DNA from 3 places in the Paenibacillus sp. J22FR21 genome. Region 3 is predicted to be linked to each of the others. Evidence: riboswitches for the same ligand, from Rfam matches in the RefSeq annotation. Region 3 holds a riboswitch; each other region holds the start of a gene.
What was found. Region 3 has a riboswitch for cyclic di-GMP ahead of AC0YNS_RS16980 (PilZ domain-containing protein). Riboswitches for the same ligand answer to the same signal wherever they lie in the genome.
Positions count from the first base shown of each region.

Region 1: linked by a shared signal. The riboswitch ahead of AC0YNS_RS12775 (putative bifunctional diguanylate cyclase/phosphodiesterase) and the one ahead of AC0YNS_RS16980 (PilZ domain-containing protein) in region 3 are both predicted to bind cyclic di-GMP.
Region 2: linked by a shared signal. The riboswitch ahead of AC0YNS_RS13585 (ATP-binding protein) and the one ahead of AC0YNS_RS16980 (PilZ domain-containing protein) in region 3 are both predicted to bind cyclic di-GMP.

Region 1 is NZ_JBWDNJ010000003.1:466,901-474,601, forward strand. It holds gene AC0YNS_RS12750 (glycosyltransferase family 2 protein) at 1-1,048, shown strand, start outside; gene AC0YNS_RS12755 (nucleoside-diphosphate sugar epimerase) at 1,148-1,435, shown strand; gene AC0YNS_RS12760 (alpha-helical endospore appendage domain-containing protein) at 1,461-1,814, shown strand; gene AC0YNS_RS12765 (hypothetical protein) at 1,814-2,134, shown strand; gene AC0YNS_RS12770 (hypothetical protein) at 2,131-2,442, shown strand; gene AC0YNS_RS12775 (putative bifunctional diguanylate cyclase/phosphodiesterase) at 2,501-4,714, opposite strand; cyclic di-GMP riboswitch class I at 4,834-4,935, opposite strand; gene AC0YNS_RS12780 (GntR family transcriptional regulator) at 5,198-6,340, shown strand; gene AC0YNS_RS12785 (AraC family transcriptional regulator) at 6,359-7,701, shown strand, end outside.
Region 2 is NZ_JBWDNJ010000003.1:661,442-669,142, reverse strand. It holds gene AC0YNS_RS13590 (bifunctional diguanylate cyclase/phosphodiesterase) at 1-2,346, opposite strand, end outside; gene AC0YNS_RS13585 (ATP-binding protein) at 2,336-4,117, opposite strand; cyclic di-GMP riboswitch class I at 4,204-4,297, opposite strand; gene AC0YNS_RS13580 (Gfo/Idh/MocA family protein) at 4,491-5,570, opposite strand; gene AC0YNS_RS13575 (AraC family transcriptional regulator) at 5,737-6,606, shown strand; gene AC0YNS_RS13570 (sugar phosphate isomerase/epimerase family protein) at 6,624-7,397, opposite strand; gene AC0YNS_RS13565 (response regulator transcription factor) at 7,474-7,701, opposite strand, start outside.
Region 3 is NZ_JBWDNJ010000004.1:332,175-339,875, forward strand. It holds gene AC0YNS_RS16970 (MazG nucleotide pyrophosphohydrolase domain-containing protein) at 1-74, opposite strand, end outside; gene AC0YNS_RS16975 (O-antigen ligase family protein) at 191-2,287, opposite strand; gene AC0YNS_RS16980 (PilZ domain-containing protein) at 2,439-3,152, opposite strand; cyclic di-GMP riboswitch class I at 3,282-3,385, opposite strand; gene AC0YNS_RS16985 (HD-GYP domain-containing protein) at 3,417-4,499, opposite strand; gene AC0YNS_RS16990 (GGDEF domain-containing protein) at 4,536-5,222, opposite strand; gene AC0YNS_RS16995 (histidine kinase N-terminal 7TM domain-containing diguanylate cyclase) at 5,235-6,905, opposite strand; gene AC0YNS_RS17000 (class I SAM-dependent methyltransferase) at 7,045-7,701, opposite strand, start outside.

The DNA of each region.
Region 1 (7,701 bases), on a different contig from region 3:
CGGCAACAGGGTTCGGTTTCGGGTGCTTGAGACGAATCGAGGCTTCGCCGGCGCGATTAATATCGGCATGATGATGGCGAAGGGATCTTACTTGATGCTTCTCAATAACGATACGATTGTGACAGAGCGTTGGCTGGGCAATATGCTGGCCTGTTTGAACAGCGATCCCGCAATCGGCATGGTCGGTCCGGTGACGAACTATATCAGCGGCGATCAGCGCATTGAAGTGCCGTACAAGACGGTAAGAGGCATTGCGCCATTCGCAAGACTGTATAATATTCCTAACCCGGCCAGATGGCAGCGAACGGACCGATTAACGGGCTTCTGCCTGCTGTTTCGCCGCGAACTTTGGGATCGAACCGGTTACCTCGACGAAGGCTACCGGATTGGAAACTATGAGGACGACGATTACAACATCCGCGTACGTCTGCAAGGGTATACGCTTGTCATCGCGCGCGATTCCTTCATTCATCATTTCGGCAGTGTAAGCATGAAGGAGCTTGGAACGAAGTTTGTAGAAGTCAACGATCATAATTTGCAGGTGTACGTAGAGAAATGGGGGAATCCCCACGATCTCGTCTATCAGGTTCAAGCCATGAACGCAGCCGGTGACCGCGCACAAGGAGAAACCGCCTTCTTTCCAGAGCATGTCATCGTTCGCGGAGTGTCCGGGGCGCTCTACTGGGTGGAAGGCGGTATGCGTCGCCCGATTGTAGGCCAAGTTACCCTGCCTATCGTACGGCTCTCGCAAGTGGATTTGCGACGCTGGCCAATCGGGGAGAGCATTGCAGTCGAAGCTGTTGAAGCTGGCTGGCACGGAAGAAGCATTGAAGGGGCGCTGACGATGCAAGGCGTTACGGCTGCTGGTGCGGACGGCAGTTTCTATGTGGTCGCGAACGGCGTTCGGAGAAGAGTGGCAAGCGCGAAAGCAGCGGAGGCATGGTGCCTGCAGTGGAAGCCTGCAGGATTGGTGACGGAGGAGCAGCTCGGCATGCTGCCTGAAGGATTGCCAATCATTGCTCCCGTTCAGGTTGCCGATCAGTTATAGCGCACAGGAGTCTTGGCTGTGCCAAGCGGAGAGGGCGGCGCATATGTTAACAAAGAGACCGATTCCTGATATTGCGATAGGTAGAGGAGGGACTGCGCCTTGCAGCATATCGTAACGGAAATGATTGAGCATATGTCACATTCCCATGAGCAGCTGGCGCGCGTCTTGGAGGCGAAGCGTCATGTCGCAGTCCGGATGGCACAAATTGTGCACGCATTGCCGGATACGCACCCAAGCTTCGGCGGGGTCAGCGAGCTGATGGATAATTCTCAGGTGATGACGAAGAGTGTAGTGGCCTATTTAAACAGCATTGCAGAGCTGCAGGAGTCGCTTGCCCTTACGATTTCGGTTGTTATGAAAGAGATGGACGTCGAGGACGAAGAATAGGCGGAGGAAAGGAAGCGTGCCCGTTATGAGTCGAGAAACCGCATATATCCGAATGCTGGACGCCTCCGCTAAGCTGCAGTGGAATGTGGCGATGATTCTGGAGGCAAAGGCCGTCGAAGCGGAGAAGGTACGCGCTTGGCTGTGCAATCATATTACGCCGGACGCATTTACGGAGCAGCAAGACCAATGGAAGTCCTCGATGATGGTACATGATCAGCTTGTCGAAGTGATTGACGGGCTTGCGAAGCTCAATCATGGGATGACCAATGTACTGAAGGCGGCACTGCGCCAGGTGGATGATATGGGGATGGGGGCGGGACCGATGAACGGCATCGAAAATATGCTGAACGGACCGTTTGATATGGGTGATAGGCACTAATGAATTGGAGCTTGAAGGAGCGGGAGGTACGAATCGAACTGCTAGCGTCGCTCTCCCGCAGCCAGCAGGCCGTCGCTCGAATTCTGAACAGCGTCGCAGCTGAAGCCGAGCGGGCATCCGGTCTGGCAGAAGCCATACAGCGCAACATGAAGCGGCTTGAGGCGATGCAGCTGACGCTTACCGCAATGGTAAGCGCCATGGAGAGCAGTCAAAGCCAAAGTCGAAGCAGAGACAGCCGCTCTGCCAAGCCATGGCTGAATGCTGCCGTGCAGGTTGGTTCGCATCCAATACGGGAAGGTAAAGGAGGAACCGGAAAGTGATTGCAGCGGGAATAAGCGGGAAGATCGTCAGCAAGTCACCAATCACACCACGGGTCACACCGAACAAGTCTTCAAGCAAGGCAGCAGCAGGCAGCCAGAAGAAGGCTACCTCGATTACGAAGCGCAAACGCACGAAGTCAGGCACCGGCAAATCTTCCGTGCGTAAGCAGAAGCGTGGAAGGAAGCGGGGTTTAAGCAGTCCGGGTTATAATCGAGCCTTCGATAATGCTTATAATCAAGGCTATAACCTCGGCTTTGCCAAAGGATTCGAGGATGGCCATCAGCTCGCCTATGAACAGCAAACCTAATGATGATCAAGCAGCTTGGAGGGAGTTCGGGCCATCATAGGAACGGGCTTGTACTCCCCTACGAATTGCTTAGCTCATGGACCGGAGTAATCAGCAGCTCCACTTCCTCAGCCGCAATAGGGTAGCCGATGAGATAGCCTTGAGCACCGTCGCAGCGCTGTTCCTTTAAGAGTGCAAGCTGAGTCTCGTTCTCAACCCCTTCAGCGAGGACTTGAAGCTTGAGACTATGAGCCATACCGATGATCGCCGTGACGATTGCCAGATCATCTTGATTGTGACCAATATTGCGAATGAAGCATTTGTCCATCTTAAGGGTGTCCACGGGAAAAAGGCGCAGATAGCTAAGCGATGAGTATCCGGTTCCGAAGTCATCAATCGAAATAGCAACGCCGAGCGCCTTCATTTCATGCAGCTTCTCAATAAGCGGGGCTTCGAAATTCGATGAAGCAACGCTCTCTGTAATTTCAAGTTCAATGAGCCGTGGTTCAACCGCAGTGGAGAGCAGGATCGCCTTCAGCATATCAATCAGGTTGTCCTGTTTGAATTGGCGAACCGATAAGTTCACGGACACCGGCAAAGGAGACAAGCCCGCTTGCTTCCAAGCATTGATTTGATTACATACCTGCCGTATGACCCACTCTCCTATCGGAACAATAAGCCCTGTTTCTTCCGCAAGCGGAATAAATTCAGCCGGAGGAACGGCGCCGAACTTGGGATGCGTCCAACGAAGGAGAGCCTCGAAGCCGTTCAAACTGCCAGCTTGCAAATCCTTCTTGCCCTGATAGAGCAAATGCAGCTCTCCCTGCTGCAGTGCTTTGCGCAAGTCCTGCTCCAGCATCATTTTCCGTAAATTAACTTCGTTCATCTCATTACTATAGAAGGCGTAGTTGTTTCTTCCCCGCCTCTTAGCCGCATACATAGCCGCATCTGCGAGAATCAGAAGCGTATCGGCATCCTTCCCGTCTTTGGGATACATAGCGATTCCGATGCTTGTCGTAACGATGATTTCTTGACCTCTGAGAATAAAAGGTTCAGAGAGCCGCTCCAGCAGAGGGCCAACAAGCGTCCCCACCGTTTCAGCATCGATATTCGGCAGCAGGATGACAAACTCGTCGCCGGCAAGTCTGGCCGCAAATGCAGCTGGCTGCAGCGATGCCTGAAGCCGTTTCGCGAAGCTCTTGAGCAGACGGTCCCCCAGTGGATGACCGAATGTGTCGTTGATGGATTTGAACCTGTCCATATCAAGGAACAGGAGAGCGAAGCTGCATGGTTTGTGTACCGCATACCGGAGCTCTGCATCGAGCTTCGTTATTAATTGATAGCGGTTGGGAAGATCAGTCAGTTGATCGTGATAGGCCATATAGTTGATGGTTTCACGAGCCTTCTTCGTTTCCGTTATATTTCGGAAGTTTGATAGGATCGCGGGCTGATTGTGAAATAGAATCGAGATGGAATTGGTTTCAACGTCGATCACTTCACCGTTTAGCTTGTAAATGCAGAGCTCCGCGTGATTAACGGCAGTGTGGCCCTCTATGAGGTCGGTTGATTTGGTTCGCATCATCTCGTGATACTCCGGCAATGCGATGTCAAACACATTGACGCCGACTAACTCATCCAGATGCTGTGCGCCTAACATCGTTAGCCCTGATCGATTCATGTGAACGATTTTATAGTCGATCTGTACAATATTAGCTTCGGGAGACAGCTCGAAAATTTGCCGGTACCGATTCTCGTTATCCAGCGCTTTCTTCTCGCTTCGCTGCGCATGTGCGATGATTCGGCGTCCAATGATGCAAACGCTGACACAGGTGATACAGCTCATGGTGAACAAGGTGAATTGAACAATTCGGTAGAGCAGATCCGTTGCGAGCATATAGGGGTTGAATAATTGATGGGTGATGAGTACAAGGATGCCATATCCACTTGCCATTAGTGTCACAAAGCGGTCCAGATAGATGAGGGAGAGAAGCGCAAAGAGGAAAACCACGGTGCCGGAGTTTGATGTTGGGATAAACCACATGACGATGAAGCAGAGCAGGAACGAATAGGCTGAAATAATGACTTTTCCTTTGAGCGTTTGATAGGTTTGTCGGTAAATGAAGTAGAGCACAACGCCAAGCGGGATAACGGAAGCGACGAATCGAATAAAGACTTGAAAGGTAATTAGCTCAAGTGCAAGAACGGTTACATATATGGGAATAGAAGACAGAATAAGGAATATTAATGTGTATGTCAGAAGCTTAGAACTAAACTGCTCGTAAGGGGTTGCCAAGCCGTACACATCCTTTCTACGTCAAATAGGTATACAAAAATCCTCGGGCTCGAAGCAAGATGGCGGTAACAGACCGATACGCATCTTCCCGCTTGGAGAACCAAGGTCAGCAGATTAACTTCGGCAGTCTGGCTGTCGTATCTCATTGCATTTATAGGAGAATAGACTTAGACCTATTGACTTTGCGTCCCCTGCTTTCGTAGGGTTTGCCTGCGAAAAATGATTCAGTTTTGACGAATAATGTAGGAATTTAGCGCTATTTCTATTTTCCATAATATCTCAAACTAGCGAATGAGTCTCTGGAACCTATTTAAAAGGATAGAGTTGGTATTTATAGGTGATATTGATGTCTTAGTTGCGTAAGTGAAGGACTAAAGGTTCATAAAAGTAGGCCTATATACATGTGGTTCATCAATTTCAGACTCTGGATTGACACAGATGATACACATATCATATAGTCAAGCTAATCTAGCAGAGATGAAGGTGAATAGGCTGACTATATTCCCGTATCACCGGATTAAGGAAGATATTCGAAAGCGCATACATGCTGGAGAGTGGAGGGACACTTCACGCCTGCCTTCCAGCCGGAATTTGGCGGAGTCCTATCAATCCAGCGTTAATACAATAGAGAAGGCGATTAAGGAATTGTGTGGGGAAGGGCTTCTGACACGAGATAATCGCCGAGGTACATATTTGGCAGATGGAGGGCTCTTGTCTCAGCCGACCAGTCGAATAAGGAGCGGGAATGGGAACGGGAGCGGACTCATTGCTGCATCGGTTATCGGTATCGATAATCCGCTATGGGGAGCCGCTCTGCGCGGGATCGAGGATGTGCTTCAGCCGAAGGGCTATCAGCTCATGAGCAGCAGCGATAATCGCAGCCTAGATAAGCTGGAGTCATTCGTTGCGAGCGCGATTGCAAGGCGAGTGGAGGGGATTATTCTGAGTCCGATTCACGGCGGCCAGGACGAGCCTCGCAGTCGGCAGATCTACGAGGAGTTAGCGGGTTGCGGCATTCCGGTCATTTTTCTGGATAGGCGCGTATGGGACACCGATATTCCTTTTGTGACGAGCGATAACGCTTCAGGCGCGTATTCGCTTACGAAATTGCTGCTTGCCAAGGGACATCGGCGGATTGCATTCGTACGCAATTCGGACCTCAGCACGTTCTATGAACGGCTGCTTGGCATGAGACAAGCGTTTATTGAAGCAGGCGTTTCTTTTGAAGCTGAATACGACTTATGCATCCCGACCCGGTTCGAGAATTTCGAGAGCGAGTTCGAAGACTTTGTTGCTCGGCTTGCGAATGCACTGGAGATGACGCGGTACACGGCTGTATTTGCAGCGAATGATCAGATTGCCGAGGCTGCGCTCGCTGCACTTGAGCGGCTTGGCAAGCGCGTCCCGGACGAGATGTCCTTTGTTACTTATGATGCGCAGGGGTTGAACGGGAAACTCCGACTGGATATTACAGGTGCGAACCAGCCTTTCTATGATATGGGACGAAGTGCTGCCCTTCAGTTATTGCACGCGGCAGAAGGCAAGCAGCCGATTGCGGTTGCCGGGCATATATGCAAAGCGGACATTCATTACGGCAGTTCGGTTTGGGAAGCAAAGATTGAATAACAAGGGTGGTACTTGCTTATGAGCTTCATTCGTCTGTTTCAAGAGAAGAAATATTTGCTGCGCATATTCTTGTGGATCACCAGCATTATTTTGCTAATCGTCGTTTCGTTCTCCACGCTTGTGTATGTGAATGTAGAGAAGAAGGTGTTCAAGAGCGAATACGAGAACAGCCAGAAGGTACTCTCGCAGATGAAATACAACATCGATTATCTCGATACGATGATTCGCAATATTACCCTCTCCACCTATGGCAGCAACGACGTGAAGGCGCTTATGTATTTGAACGATGAGGAAACGTACGAGCATTTGAATGTCATTAATAAACTAAACGCGACGATTGTGGCGAACAATCCATTCATTCAGTCCATCTACATCTATAACAATCATAAGAAACTATATTACTCGACATATGGCGATTTGTATCATAAGGACGCAGAGCTCGATAAAGTATTGCAAAGCTATACGAACATTCCGGTGCTCCGTGCAATCGTGCGACGCAGTGCGGAAGCCGCTGATCAAGGCGCAGCCGGAGCTGCTGCGAATACGGTATTAAGCTATGTGATGTATGAGACGACGGATCGCGATAACCGTATGGATGGCGCCATCATTCTGAACATAAAGCTGGACTGGCTCGTCGATAACATCCGTGCGATTAACCGGATTGAGGCCGGCGCGCGAAGTGAGCTCTACATCTTGGACAGCGGCAATGGGCTGATTGAGACCGATCCGGGTAATCCGGTACAAACCTCAACATTCGCGAATACGATTAGGCAAGCTTATGTGGACCAGGCGGGCAGCTCAGAAGGCTTGGCTGCGCAGCCGTCAGGTTTCTTTAATCAAAGCATTGGCGGCGAGAAATATATCATCTCGTATATTCGTCTGGAGAAGACCGGCTGGACACTGCTTGATGCGAAGCCTTACAAAGAGGCGTATGCGAACTTGAAGCAGCTGCTGGATACGATTCTGCTCATTACATTGGCGATCTTTGCCGGTGCGCTGCTGCTGACCTTGTCGGTTTCAAGAGGGATCTACAAGCCGGTCAGAAGGCTGATGGAACAGACCTCACGCGGCGGATCTGTGGCTCCGGGAGCTAAGGATGAATTCTCCTATTTGACCGAGGTGTATCAGAAATCAAGAGAGCAGCTGTACGAGTATCATCTGGAGAAAAACAATAATACCGGCATTATGAAATTGTATTTTCTCAAACGTTTGCTTGTCGACAGCTTCAGTATGAGCGGCACGGCATTCGGGGAGGCGCTGCATTCGCTCCATCCTGCGTTGTCGCAGGAGAAGCCGTTTCTGCTTTGCGTGCTGCGTATCGACAACTATAAGCTGTTCATGACGAAGAGCTTGGTTGAGCG
Region 2 (7,701 bases), on a different contig from region 3:
TTGCTCCAGCACACGAACAATCATATCCACGACTTGATCTTGATTAAACTGAATGACGGAGAAATTAACAGCCACCGGAATCCGAGGGAGGCCTGCATCATGCCAGTCTTTCATTTGCCTGCAGGCCATGTGCAGAATCCATTCGCCAAGCACGATAATGTGACCGGTGCTCTCGGCAACCGGAATGAACTCGCACGGCGAAACCGTTCCCAGCACCGGATGCTCTAAGCGGGCCAACGTTTCTACACCGATTAAATGACCTTGCTGCGCATTGAATATCGGTTGATAAACGAGATGGAAGGCCTGCTCTTCAATCGCGGCCGGCAGCGCCTTCTCGATGTTCATCCGCCTTGCCTGACAATGGTTCATCGACCATTCGAAGAACTGGAATTGATTCTTTCCTTTCTCCTTCGCCGCATACATCGCCGTATCCGCATTCTGCAGCAGCATTTCCAGCGTCTCGCCATCCTCCGGATAAATCGCAATGCCAATACTGGATGTAATGAAAATATCCTGACCATCCACCTGGATCGGCTCGGCCACTCGTCTTATTAAGGTTTCCGCCATGAGCTCCAGCTCCGAGCGGTTACAATCCTGAATGATCGCCACAAACTCATCCCCGCTTAAGCGCGCAACCTTGCGATTGTCACCAATCGTCTCACTGAGCACAGCTGCAAAATGCTGCAGCAGCCGGTCTCCCATCAAATGCCCCATCGTGTCGTTAATCAGCTTGAACCGATCCAGATCCAGAAACATAAGCGCCGCCTGCTGCCCTCTGGCGCTCACGCTTATCAGCAACTCGGGATAAGAGAGGTTGAACCAATTTCGGTTCGGCAGCCCGGTCAGCATATCGTAATAAGCCAGCTGCCTGATCGTATTCTCGTAACTTTTCTTAACCGTAATATCCCATGCGATCGTTTGAATCAAGGCTTGTCCGGCAAAATGAACCAGAATCGACTTCGCTTCAATATCGATCATCGTCCCATTCAGCTTATGCATCTTCAGCTCAATGGAATCTCCATTGGCCGATCCGTTCTGCACACGCTCCAGCCACTGCGCAGCCGATGCCAGGCTTTCAGGATGAACCAGCTCCAGGAAACCTCTCCCGATCAAGCCATCCTCCTCGGCACCGAATATACGCAGCGCCGCTTCGTTCACGAAGGAGATGGCGCCTTGATCATGAACGAGAATGGGCTCCGGCGAGAAATCGATCAGCTTCCGATAGCGCTCCTCACTCTCGCGCAGCGCTTCTTCTACAATTCGGCGCTCCGTTAAGTCTCGCAAATACATCGTGAAGACGGGGAATTTCTCTCTGCGGATACGGGTGACGATAATTTCTGCTGGAAATTCGCTTTGATACCCTCGCGGGAGCATCGTCTCTATCCGTTTGCCAAGCACCGTTATATCACCGCTGCACAGCATTCCGTTCTTCGACGTCATATCTCGAGGCAGCCCAGGCATCAGCACCTCTTCAATCGATTTGCCGATGACCTCGCTTCGCGAATAACCGAAGAGGTTCTCCGCTGCCGGATTAAATTCAAATATGGCTCCTTTATGATCAAACATGATTAGGCAGTCGATCACCGACTCCAGTATCGAGCCTTTAAGCGACAATTGCTCGGACAGCTTCTTATCGACATTCATCGAGCTGATCAAGCTGACAGCCATAATCACGATTGTGCCAAAGGCTACATAGATCGCCATTTCGATAAAATCCATTGCCTGCGCATCGGCCGTACGACTTAGCATATTGACCGGCATCGACATTCGAGCCGCTGACATGCCCGTATAATGCATACCTGTGACAGCGATACCCATGATGAAGCCGCTCAGCCAATAATGATTATTTCTGCGGAAGGAGAAAAGTAAGGCAACAATCGATGCCAGCACGGCAATAAGTATCGAAAGTGTGAAGATATAGGGGCTATAAGTAACCGTAATTCCCGTCAAGGCATACATGCCAATGTAATGCATGCCGGTGATTGCAAGCCCCATAATGGTACCACCCACAATCAGTCTCAGCGTACCGCGACCGGAATGGCTGGCAATACCGAAACCGATAAAAGCGCCGACAATAGAAACACCAATCGATACGAGAACGGTTACAAAATCATAGGTCACTCCGCTTGGCAAATGAAAAGCGAGCATCGCGATGAAATGCATCGACCAAATCCCAACACCCATAACGACTGCTCCGCCCAGCAGCCATCCTCTCTTCTTCCAGCCCTCAGACAACAGCACGCGTCTGGCTATATTCAATGCCGTATAGGAAGCGAACAGCGCAATAATAAACGACAGACATACCAAGAACCAGTTGTAGCTTCCTTCGATATGATTATGCACCATTTCGATACCCCCCAGGGAGTGTTACTTGAAACGTCGTGCCCTCTCCCATCTTGCTGGCAATAGAAATTGTCCCGCCATGACTGGAAATGATTTTGTTGCTGATCATAAGTCCAAGTCCAGTTCCCTGCTCCTTCGTCGTATAAAAGGGTCTTCCCACCTGCTCAAGCACTTCCCCCGGAATACCGCAGCCAGTGTCTGCAATCGAGGTTATCAACTGGTTGCCGACCCGTTCTACGGCAACCCGAATTTCGCCGCCGCCCTCCGTTGCTTCGATTGCGTTCTTGATGAGATTGATAAATACTTGTTTGATCTGGCTTTCATCGCAATAGACATGCAGCTCCGGCTCCGAGAAATGCAGCTTGATATCCACATTGTTTAGATTAGCCTGTGATTCCAGCAGCGTATAGACAGCGGCTAGCAGCTCACATAGATTAGTCGCTTGAAACCGGCTGATTTGCGGCTTCGCAAGCAGGAGCAGCTCGTTGATGATGCCTTCCATGCGAACAATCTCAGACGTAATAATGGTGACATACTCCATTTTGGTCATCCCGTTCTGAAACAGCTTCATAAATCCTTTAATCGCCGTAAGCGGGTTTCGAATCTCATGTGCGATACCTGCAGCCAGCTGGCCTGCCATCGACAGCTTCTCCGACTCCACAATGAACGACTCTTGCTCTTTGCGCTGCGTCAGATCCGTGAAGTTTATAACAACACCGGCTTGTTCACCTTCACCTTTACCTTGCATAGGCGTAATATGATATTCCACCGGGAACGTCGAACCATTCTTCCGGCGAAACAAGTCATCCGCCACATATTCAGCGTTGCCGGTGCGATGAACCTTCTCGATAGGGTCCCATTCCTCACCCGCAGGCTTAATAGCCCGAAGCCCAACCTTACGCCCGAGTACTTCGTTCGCCTCAAACCCGGTTAAGTTCACAGCGGCTTGATTCCAGAAGATAACCTTGCCACGCTCGTCCAAACGGTAGATCCCCTCAGCCACAGAATCTAAAATATGCGAATAGGCTTCATTCATCCGTTTAAGTCGTTCTTCACTTTGCTTTAAGCGGCTGTCAATCATCATAATGACGATCGAATACATGCAGATGACGGAAACGATCAAACTTATGCTAATGGCGAGAAAGAACTGATTTTGCGATAAAGCCACAGATTCACCTGCATGCAGCGTTGTAATGCCATGCATCATGGGCATATTGCTGTAATGCAGAAATTCAATAGCGACGGATAGCGATAGAGCGTGGATGAACTGCCGCAACCGGCTTTGCCGATGGAGTTGGAATCGCTGTCTTGTGAAGATGAAACCAAGCACGAGAGCCAGAACGACGATTGAAATAAAACCTGTGGATGACTGATAATGAAGCGTCGCATGGGCTTTGATGGCTCTCATCCCGATGTAGTGCATCCCTACGATGCCACACGTCTGTACCAGGCTGCCTAGAACGAGCAAGCTTGTCCGATTTCGCCCTGAAGCACGTTCGAACAAGAGAAGCGCTAACGCCGACAAGACGATTAAAACACCCATCGAGAGAAACACATAACCGAAATGATACATCACCTTAACCGGGAACGGATACGCCAGCAAGGCCACAAAGTGCATGGACCAAACCCCGATACTAAAAACAAAAGCAGCACTCATAAGCCAAAAGAAAGTCGTGTACCTGGCTGCATTCATGCGCCCGTAAAGATGAAAGAGGATTAAGGAAGAGCTGAATACGAGTACGAATGAAATGGCGACGAGTGCGATGGGTGCCATGCTAACCTTCCTCCGGATCATTGACTTAGCATGCAGGATGCAAAATGGCAATAAAAAAACCACCCGAATAGGATGGATTCCATCTACTCGGCAGCCTTGTCTACCTTAGCATCACAGAAAGTGATCCCTTAGGCCACGGCTTTGCGTCCCATAGTTTCCTATGGTTTGCCCTTATCTTAGGTATTTAGTTGTAAAATTTTTCTAGATTATTCGTTTTTAATTCTCATTATAGGTGTTTTCACAGAACTGTACAGAGCGAATAACGTAGAACTTTGACTGATTTTGTCGAACTCCCAAAAAATATGTAACATCATTAACGATGCAAAAAAAGCCGAAGATGACAAGGCCATCTCCGGCTTCATTGGTTGTTCTACTACTCGAAGTATACAGCCTTGCCCGTACGGGAAGACTCGTAGATCGCTTCAAGAATTTCGGAAACCACAAGCGCTTGCTCTGGTTTAACGAAAGTTTCTTTGTCGTTCTTAACTGCATCGATCCACATGCTAGCTTCAAGAACTTCTGCAGTTTCGCTCGCGCCTTCATAGAAAGCAACGCCGCCGCTGTTCAGTTCAACTTTGTTTACATATAGGCGGCTGTTGTGCTCGCCATTGAAACGAAGACCGTCTTTCATGTCAGCGCCTGCTTTAGTACCGCTGAGGGAAACTTTAGCCTCATCGACTTCAAGCGAGTTAAGCGCCCAGCTGGATTCAAGGATTACAGTTGCACCGTTCTCCATTGTGATCATAGCGAAAGCGGAATCTTCAACTGTGAATTGTTTTGGATCCCATGGGCCCCAAGCATTCGCAGAATTCTCGTTTTGGGACAGCTTGTGGTAAGCGCGGCCAAGAACGACTTTCGGCTTGTAGTTGTCCATCATCCACAATACAAGGTCAAGTGCGTGAGTACCGATATCGATAAGCGGTCCGCCGCCTTGTTTCTCTTCATCCAAGAATACGCCCCATGTCGGAACAGCACGACGACGGATTGCATGTGCTTTAGCGAAGTAAATTTCGCCAAGCTCGCCTGCATCGCAAGCTTCTTTCAGGTAACGGCTGTCTGCGCGGTAACGGTTGTTGTAACCGATGCTGAGTTTTTTGCCGGTACGTTGTGCTACTTCAAGCATTTTACGAGCGTCAGCAGCTGTTTTAGCCATTGGCTTCTCGCAAAGCACGTGTTTGCCAGCTTCCAATGCGTCGATGGAGATAACCGCATGGGAATCGTTAGGCGTACAAACGTGGATGACGTCGATCGATCCGTCTTGAAGCAATTCTTTATAGTCAGAATATACTTTTGCTTCTTCTGTACCGTATTTCGCTTTTGCTTGTTCAGCCTTCTCAACAATGATATCGCAGAAAGCTACGATTTCAGCGTCTTTGACTTGGGCCAAACTTGGGAGATGTTTACCGTTGGCGATACCGCCGCAGCCAATAATGCCTACACGTACTTTTGACATTTTAAATTTCTACCTCCATGAGCCTCGAAATGATATAATTTGTAGTATGTGTGTCAGCTAGATAGAGAGACATACAATGACTACAGTATATCCGAACTTGTCCACTAAAATATAGGCGCTATATAGGTATGGTTTTATGTGATTTTGTTATTGAAGGGATGGTACCGTGGAATTTTATAATGAGAAGGTCGTTTACGAGAACCCGCTGCTCTCCATCAAAGTGTTCCAATCCCTGCGGAATAACGATCTATTTATCAATTGGCATTATCATCGAGAAATCGAATTGCTGCTTGTGATCACCGGCGAACTTGACGTAAATATTGAAGATGAGTGCATAAAACTACAAACGGGCGACATCGCATTGATCGGTGCAAGGCAGCTTCATCGCGATCGCAGCATGAGCAGCCCGCTGAATTATATCGTCTTGCAGTTCGATTTGGAGCAATTTATTGACCAAAGCTCAATGCCTTATATGCGATTTTTCTCCGAAACGAAGAATCCGCTCAGCCGAGCCAACTACATTTTTCAAGAAGATGAATCCGCACGAGCAGAGGCGTCGGAATGTATCCGCGGCATTCTGCAAGAAGTCACGACCAAGCAAAGCGGGTATGAGCTTGCCGTCAGCATGTACATAAAGAAGCTGCTCCTTCTGCTCATCCGGGGAGATTCCAGGAAAGTGCTTGCTGATCATGATGACTTTGATCGTGCTCGTCTGCGAGGTGTGATTGACTATGTGGAAGAACATCTGACCGACCGCATCCAAGTAGAAGAAGTTTCGAAGCTCGCCAATATGAGCTACTATTATTTTGTGAAATTCTTCAAGAAGGCGATCGGGATGTCCTTCACAGAGTATGTGAATTATCGCAAGATCAAATGGGCCGAACGTATTCTGCTCACGAAGGACCTCAGCGTCTCCGAGGTAGGGGACCGGATCGGCATGCCGAACATGGCCCATTTCTACAAAATGTTCAAGAAATACAATGATTGCTCCCCAAAGCAATTTCAGAAGAAAATGCTGGAGTGGAACCGCGCTTAACCGTAATGTCCAGGAAATCAGCCCAGCCGATGGAATTGTTGTTTCATGAAAGTCAGACTAGCCGATAATTCCTCGTCTGGTTGCTGAAGGCTGCATTCCGCGGAAATTCCGCCCTTGTAGCCTGCTGCTGTCAGCTGTGCGGCAAAGTCCGCGTATGGATATCGCCCGGTTCCCGGTGATAGTCTGCCCGTATCTGCGATGTGAATATGCGCAAGCCAGTCCTTATTAGCAGTCAATGTGTCCAGCGCTTCGCTATCCTCATCCATGTGATAGAAATCAGCCAGCACCCGAATGGCAGGATGATTAATTTGTTTCGCCAAATAAACAGCTTCGGCCACAGAGCCGATCAGATTCGTCTCTTTCTTGTTCAGCGGTTCAATAGCCAGCGTTACGCCGCTTCCCGTAAACTCCTCCGAAATCCAGCTAAGTAAGTGAAGCATCTGGTCCTCCGCCCGATTACGCTCCCATCCATCCGGAATGTTGCGCGCTCCCCCACTTCCAAGCACGGAAATTTTCGCACCGATCTCATTCATCGCTTGCGCAGCACGATATACATAGCGCCGGATACGCTCTGGTTCTACATTGTGACCAACCACTTTAATATCCCCTGGGAAAAATAAGTTAAACGCATAAACAGGCAGTGGACTTTCCTTGTAAGCACGCAGCAATTCTTGATGCAAGGCTTCGTTCTCCAACTGCAGAGCGGACAGAGGACACTCGATGTAGTCAAACCCGTATTTGTGAAGCAGCTCCGCGTCCTCGATCCCTCTGCACCAACCATAAGCAACCATTCTCTAAGCACCTCCATTAGTTTCTAAAGTGATTTTACCATTATTTGCTTCGATAATAGACAAAAAAAAGTTCACCTTATTTAGGTGAACCTAGCTTCTTCGGCATAACCAGCTTATAGCCTACGCCGCGTATGGATTCAATTTCGACCGATTGCTGGCCCAGTTCCAATTTCTTGCGCAAGGAGCTGACATGGACGTCTACCGTTCGCTGTCCGCCGAAATAGTCGAAGCCCCATACGACATTCATAAGATCATCGCGGGTAACGACAACGCCGGGACGTTGAACAAGATAGAGCAGCACTTC
Region 3 (7,701 bases):
TCGATGGAGCTCTGGTCGAACCCTTGGAGCGCGCTCCATTCTTTTACATACTGTTGAAATTCGGCTGTATTCATATTCTATGTTCCTTTCTACATATGGGATTGTGCACGATGAAGATTGGTAAGGAGCAAGATGGAAAATAGAAATAAGCAAGACGCAAAATAGTAATAAGCAAGACGATAGAGCTTGCTTAGCTCGCCGCCGGGCCGAGCTGCTTGAGCAGCAGGCGGCTCTGATCCGCCGCTGCCTGGGACGCTGCCGTGACGGCAAACTTGCGGCCGTTCACGCCGGGGTTGTTCTTCTGCGCCTCATACGCTTCGAAGAAGGTAACGGCCGTCTGCGCGGCCAGCCTTGCATCCGCGAGGCGCGAAGCAGCTCGCATGCCATCCGCGAGCTGCGCCATCGTGACGACCGCGTCCGTCTGCTTCTCGCGGTCGTAACGATCATAGTGCAAGGCGAGGCGCCAATACGCCGCCGCGCCGTGCACATCGCTCTGCTCGGCTGCAGCTGCGCCGAGCGCCCACAAGAGCGGCACGGACTGCGGCTCATAACGCAGTCCGGCCGCCAGCAGCACCGCCCGTTCCGGCGGCGGTGCCAATGCTGCAAGTTCGAGTCGAATCCGCGTCCAATACGGATTCCACTCGAGCGCCGCGCGAAGCGCGGCTGTTTGCGCAGCAGCACTGCGAGCGGCTGACACAGCCGCCTCGCGATACTGCACGGCACGGTCGAACCGAACGCTGAGCACAGCAGCGGCGGTTAGACCTACCGCGGCCGCGACAAGCAGCGCGGTCCGCAGCGATCGCAGCGGCGGCGCCGCAAGAATGGCGCGCCTTCCTTCCGCCGTGCTCTCACCGGAGTAGTAGACTACCAGGCTGAGCAGCAAGAGCCAATAATACCCGAAGGACATATCGAAATCCACTGCCGCATGCAGTAGCAGCACACTAATAGGCAGCAGGCCGATCCGATTCGATTGCCACACTTGCCGCAGCAGGAAGAACAGGACCATGGCACAAACCAACAGCCCGACAATGCCAAGATCGAGCGCAATTTCGATGTAACCGCTATGTACTTCATTTCCTACATAAGGGGCTGTCTGTACTTGTGTAAACAGCATGCGCCACGTATCGCCGCCTCGTCCGAAGAACAGTGCTTCTTTCATGAGCAGCCACGCATCCTGATAGAATAACCCCCGTGCGCCGGCCGTCTGGTACCCGCCGCTCAACCGTCCTTGAATGACCGCCGGAAGCAGCATGATCATGCCAAGTAAACCTACAAGCCAGCATCCCCATGCGATCCGGCTAAGCAGCTGCTCTCTTCCTCTTGCCAGCGTCCACTGCAAACCTATAAATCCGGCAAGCGCAGCCACGCAGATAATCAGCAATAGCACGGTTTCTTGTGAAGTCGCACCATGCAGCGCAAACTGGGCATCCACGCCCGCAGCTGTACTTGCATTACCGCTTCGCAAACCTGCTTGAACGACAGCCCGATACGCAGCCCCTCCGCCAATCAAAGCCCAGCCGCTATAGATAAGCCATGCTATGCGCTCTTTACCTCGAAGCATCAGAAGTCCGCCGAACCATACAAACGCGGTTACAAGCCACGCTCCCCTTGATTCGGTCAGGAGCAGTGCCAGGACACCCGGCACTACCGCTGCTGCAGCCCCTATGAACGTTAATGCAGCAGCCCTTGATCGAATTAGCAAGACCAAATAATACAGGAGATAGGCTCCTGCAACAGCACCTAGGAAATTCGGATATTGCATGAACCCGGACAAGCGCGCTCCAACAGCCGACAGCCTTACATCACCGGTAGTCATGATGATCTCAGGGAACGTGATCCATCCCATCCAACCCGCAATTGCGCCAGCGATTACGAAAGCGCCTGAGCCTTGAATCGCTGCAGAAAGCCATCTCAAACGCTGCTGCCGCACAGCCGTGTCGGAGCTGGTACAGAACCAGCTGTACAATGTAATGGCAAAAGCCGCATTGGCCATCCATCGCAATGCCTCCTCGAGGCTGCCAAGCGTGGATGCCGGTCGATGAAACAGGGCAATCCCGTATAACATCGCCATCGCAAGCAGGCCGTAGATTGATAAAGGCACGTGCTGGCTGAACCGTCTGTCCTCTTTCCGAGAATGAACAATCGAACCCGCACCAATGACGAGTATACATACGACCATGATGATCCATTCCCACCGATAAAAGATCGTATCAAAGAACATCCCGTTGCGATAAGCCGAACAAGCCAGTATAATTGCCACGGCTAGCGCAGCCAGTCCACTTCGCATAACCACTTCCCCTTTTGCTCAAACCCCATCTGATTTACGTTATTTTTCCAATTGTACCATAATTGACGGTCCGACTATAAAAAAGAAGACGCTGCCGGATCACCATCATCCGTTCAAACGCCTTCTTATATATGCAACGCTGAAATCGCGTTTATCTGCCCTTCTTAGCCGTTAATTTCTCCTGCTTAAGCTTGAAATAGGCTTCAATTTGCATACGCAGCAAATAAGCTCGAAGCGCCCGCTGCTGCTGCTCATCTAACTCTTGAAAGCGAGCTCCGTAAAACTTCCATTCATTTCCATTATCCTTGCGGATAATTTCAACCTTACAATCCAGTTTAAAGCCCAGTGATAAGCTCACTTCGAGAGTATCACCTTGCGCAAGCGTCGGTGGGCTCATCAAGGAAAACCCTATCCCGGTGTCGCTTATATTTCTAAGCTCTATATCGAAGCTGTCTGTAGCTTCAATCGTCATTTTATTCCCTTTGGAGCCTTCAACCTCTTGCGAATACGTACGCGATATCGTGCCTCTTGCCTCAATATCAATTCGCGGCGATTCCCGTTTCTCATCAAGTCCCGTTAGCGAGCGAGCTGGGAAAATAACCGCAATAGAACCTTCCGCCTTCGCAATAATCGTCGATTGCAGCCGGTGAATGCCGACCGGTGAATAGACGGTTAAACTAACCGGTTCACCGAGCTCGAAGTTCTTGAATTCCGTCAGTTCGATTTCCATCATTTCGCCTTCTGCATGGGCAAGCACCCCTGTGGCAACATAACCTTCTTTCTCGACCATCGTACGGCTGTGGAGCAGTGCTTTCATGGTAAAGGTAGGTTTACTTGATCCGATTCGTTCATTTAAGCCTGACATTTACTTTTCCCCCTTCACATATGAAGAAACGCTCCCGCAACGACAGTACGGCGCTATAAAACAGAAAAAGCGCTTCCTCATGTAATACTGGAGCCGCTTCCGGAACCGCGAGATATCTCGGGTGTTCATTTCGGCAGTCAGGCTGTCATTTGTTCGCTTACATAATGAAGAGCGGACATTTAGACCCTTTAACTTTGCGTCCTTACCTTTCGATAAGTTTGCCAGTATCGATGATATGCAGTTGTCAGCAGAATGCTAACCTACCTACAGTTCTTTCACGATCATTAGTTTATGTTGGTCTTTGAGGTCGATCTGATATGCTGTAGCAGGCGCTGTTCCGTCAGGCTCTCGGATGATCCGAACCGTTGGACGATGAACCGCGAGCGGGTCGTTCAAAGCAACGACGGCAATTTGCCCCGAACTGAGCAGTACCGTTGTTGCAACCGGATAAATGGATATATGCTTACAGAAAATTTTGATCAATTCTAAATCAAAATAGGTGTTTCCAGCAGCGAACAGAAACTCGATCGCTTCCGATGGCGTATAGCGTTTGCGATGCGGCCTTGGAGAAGTAAGCGCATCGTATACATCTGCGATCGCCACGATTTGAGCGTATTCATGAATAGCCTCCCGCTTAAGCTTGCGCGGATAACCTGTCCCATCATATCGCTCGTGATGCTGCAGCGCGCAATGTGCCGAGAGTAAACTAATATCATGCTGCGCTCTGATGATGTTGAAGCCATCCTCGGTATGCTTCTCCATGAGCGCCCGCTCGCTTGGCGTCAATACAGTCGTCTTCGTCAAAATCTCTTTCGGCAGCCGTGTCATGCCGATATCGAACAACATCGCACCCATGCCAAGCTCTTCGAGCTGCGTTCGGTTATACCCTCTGGCTAACCCCATAATGCCTGCAAGTATCGTGACATTCAAGGAATGGTGGAACAAGTAGCTGTCCGCCACGTGAATGTTCGTCAAGCTGACCATAACATCTTCACGTCTAATGAGATCCTGCATAATGTCGCCGAATACCTTACGGAAGGTGCGGCCAAGCTCAGGGGCAATCGTTCGCCCTTTCGTAACTTGTTGATCCATAAGCGTATTCATCGTCTTGTAAATCGTATCCGATGCCGCTTTGTGCGTGCTGTCTTGAATAGCCGTAGTTGGCTCCAAACCCTCTGTCAGGGGATCATCAATGAAAAGCATGTCGATGCCTAAACCAACCAATCTGTCGATAAATCGTTGATTTAACTCCACACCGGCGCCAAGCAATATGTTCCCATTCTCCTGCAAAATAGGGCGAGCTAACTTTTCTCCCGGCTGAACGGAGTTGATGTGAACTTTTCTCATCGGTGTTTATTCCCGCCTTTACCGCTTGCTCCCGGATTAAGCTTGTAAAGCTGTCGGTTCGGTCAACTGCGCTTTACGGACATATTTCTCTGCGTACATTCGTTTGTCCGCAGTTTGCAGCAGCTGGCCAATCTCCATACCGTGTTCCGGAAACGAAGCATGTCCAACCGAAACTGACAATCGTAATCCGGTTCGCAATGAAATGCTAAAGAGCTGTTCGTGAATGAGCTTTACGATTCGATCTATTCCTTTGTCATCTGCATAGGGACAAATAAGGATGAATTCATCGCCGCCCCAGCGGCCGATAATTTCACCGTAGGTTGCGCATTCCGTAAGTGTTCTTGCAATCAACGCAAGCGCGGTATCCCCTTGGTTATGGCCCATACGGTCGTTGACTTCTTTGAAATCATTGACATCGAGCAACATGACCGTCATTTTCTTCCGATTGCGCTTTGCTTTAGTCGCCAGCTTCTTGAAATTGGCCTCGATGAACCTGCGATTATACAATCCTGTTAAACTGTCTAGAATGGAAGCTTCCTTCAATCGATCGTATTTGAGTCCTAAGAAATAACCAATAGGCAGGGCTGCCGCTGCAAATGCAGCGGTACCGATTAGAACAGCGAGAGGCGTAGGTGTCTTACTTGCAAGTAGGCATAAACTCGCTGCAGCTAGTGTTGTTCCACATGATGCCACACACGCTGTAAGACGTCCGTTACGCGACATTCGCAGTCCTCCTTATAAATTCACTACCCGATTACGACCATTGTCTTTGGCTCTATACAATGCGGAATCCACCTTCGAGAACAAGTCTCTAATATAACCTTTGACGTCCTCAATCTGAAGCTCGGACTGTTCTTCCACCACAAGCATTCCCATGCTGATTGTTACAGATACCGGCGAGCGCCCGCGACCTATGGCAATCTCGTTGTTCTGAACAACCTCACGAATACGCTGAGCGAGCATGTCTGCTTGTTCTTTATTCGTATGAGGCAAATAGACCGTAAACTCTTCCCCGCCATAGCGTGCCAATATATCTGTTCTTCTTAATGCGCCACGAACGGCATCGGCCGTTCTCCGAATGACTTCGTCACCGATCACATGACCGTAAGTATCGTTTACGAGCTTGAACAAATCGATATCAAACAATAGGAGCGCAAACGGAATCTTGTAACGAACATTCGTCAGTACCTCATGCTCTAACTGCTGCATCAGAAATCTACGGTTAAAGCAGCCTGTCAGACTGTCTGTAATCGCCATCTGTTCCAGCTTGCGATTCGCTTGAAACAGCTCGTCCTGCATAAAGATGAGTGCACGGTTGCGCTCTTGCATCGAAGCATACTGCTCCTGCGACTTGAAGATAAGCGACTTAAGCTCGGAAATTTCTTGAAACGTGATGACCTTGCCGATCCTGCCTTTATTAACAATGATCGGCCCGACATGCAGGGAGAAGTACTGCTTGTGCGAGTCATCCTGTTCAATCATGATTTCGGTCTGGATTCGCTGAGAAGGGTCCGTCCTATACGCGTGCAGAAACTCTTCTTCATTCACTTTGTCAATATTGCACCAAGTGAGCAGTTCCTCCATATGGAGCGTTTCGCCGATAACAATTTGAAGACGCGGGCTGACAATCCGGTTCATCTCAATGACATTGTCATGCTCATCCAGCACGATAATGCCTACAGACAACGTATCCATCACATCCTGCTGCGCGATCTTAACCAAGTCGAGCGAACGATGCTTCTTCAAGGAGAATACGAAATACAAATCAGACAACACGATGCCAAGCGACGTAAGGCCGGGAATAACCGGCAGCCAAGGATCAAGAATGACGTTAACTACTAAATCCATTAATGGAAACGCCATCATAATAAATATGCCCGTGAGTGCGTTGGCGATTCGTACTCGATCCTGTGACAGCTTGCGTGAACGGTACGCCTTCAGCAAGATCCGTACCGTATACACGTAATACGAAATTAACACACCTACCATGATCCAGAAGATAGGCCCATAGACCCTCTCATCATACGTATTATCCACCGTGGTAGCGAAGGCATCCCACGGATTCCATAACACGCCGATCGAGATAAGAACGGATGGCAGCAGCATGTATACGAGCGTTGTGCGACTCGGCCGGTAGTTGACGTTTACCAGAAATTTCGTAAATAGAAGCCACCCGAAGCCAAGCATCGATAAACCAACAAAGGAAATATTAATGTATATAATCTGGAGGTGTGGTTGATCCGTTGTGTGGATGCCGACTTGACCGAGTGGCCAAATCATCATGAAGAAGTGAAATAATAGATAGACCTTATGCTGCGTTGTGATCACATTAAATGCAAATACATAGATGAAAATGGTGAACAAAAAAAGAAATAGGCTCAAGTCCAGCCCTGTCATTAGTCCCATTCGCTTCACCCAAATCACAATCAAATTGTTAAACGTATCAAAGAATTGGGACAATCTACTTAGAAGTAACTATATTCTACCATACTGTTTATTTATTCGACAATAAAGTTGTTACCTTTATTGACATGAACAACAAATATTAGTTGTGCACCTGCTTTAATCGGTCGCCAAGCGCCTGTTCCAAGTAAGGTTTCACTTGCAGCATGTCGCGGAAGACGACATACTCCTGCCATTTGCGCGCCGAATCAGCCGCAGCACCTGCTGTACGGACTGCTCGGATCAGCATGTTTTTGGGCGTATGCTCCGGGTCGATAAATTCCAGCAGCTGCGTGCGATAGCCCAGCACTTCCAGGAGCTGCGTGCGGATGGCATCTGTCGCAAGCGCAGAGAACCTTTCCTTAAGAAGGCCATGCGTCAGAAGAGGCGCCATGGCGTCGTTCCGGATTTGCCGAAACAGCTCGTGCTGGCAGCAAGGGACGGACAGAATGACGGAAGCTCCCCATTCTACCGCTTTGACCAGAGCCGCGTCAGTCGCCGTATCGCAAGCATGCAGCGTAACGACCATATCCACCTTGGATTGATCCTTATACTGCGCAATATCTCCGACTTGGAATTTCAATTTATCATAACCGAGCTTCTGTGCAAGCTCAGAGCAGAATGCTATGACATCGGCCTTCAAATCAAGACCGACTACCGAGATGCTTCGCTGCTGCTTCACGGCAAGCAAATGATAGAGGGCAAACGTCAAATAGGACTTGCCGCAGCCGAAGTCCACAATCGTAATTTCGCGATCAGC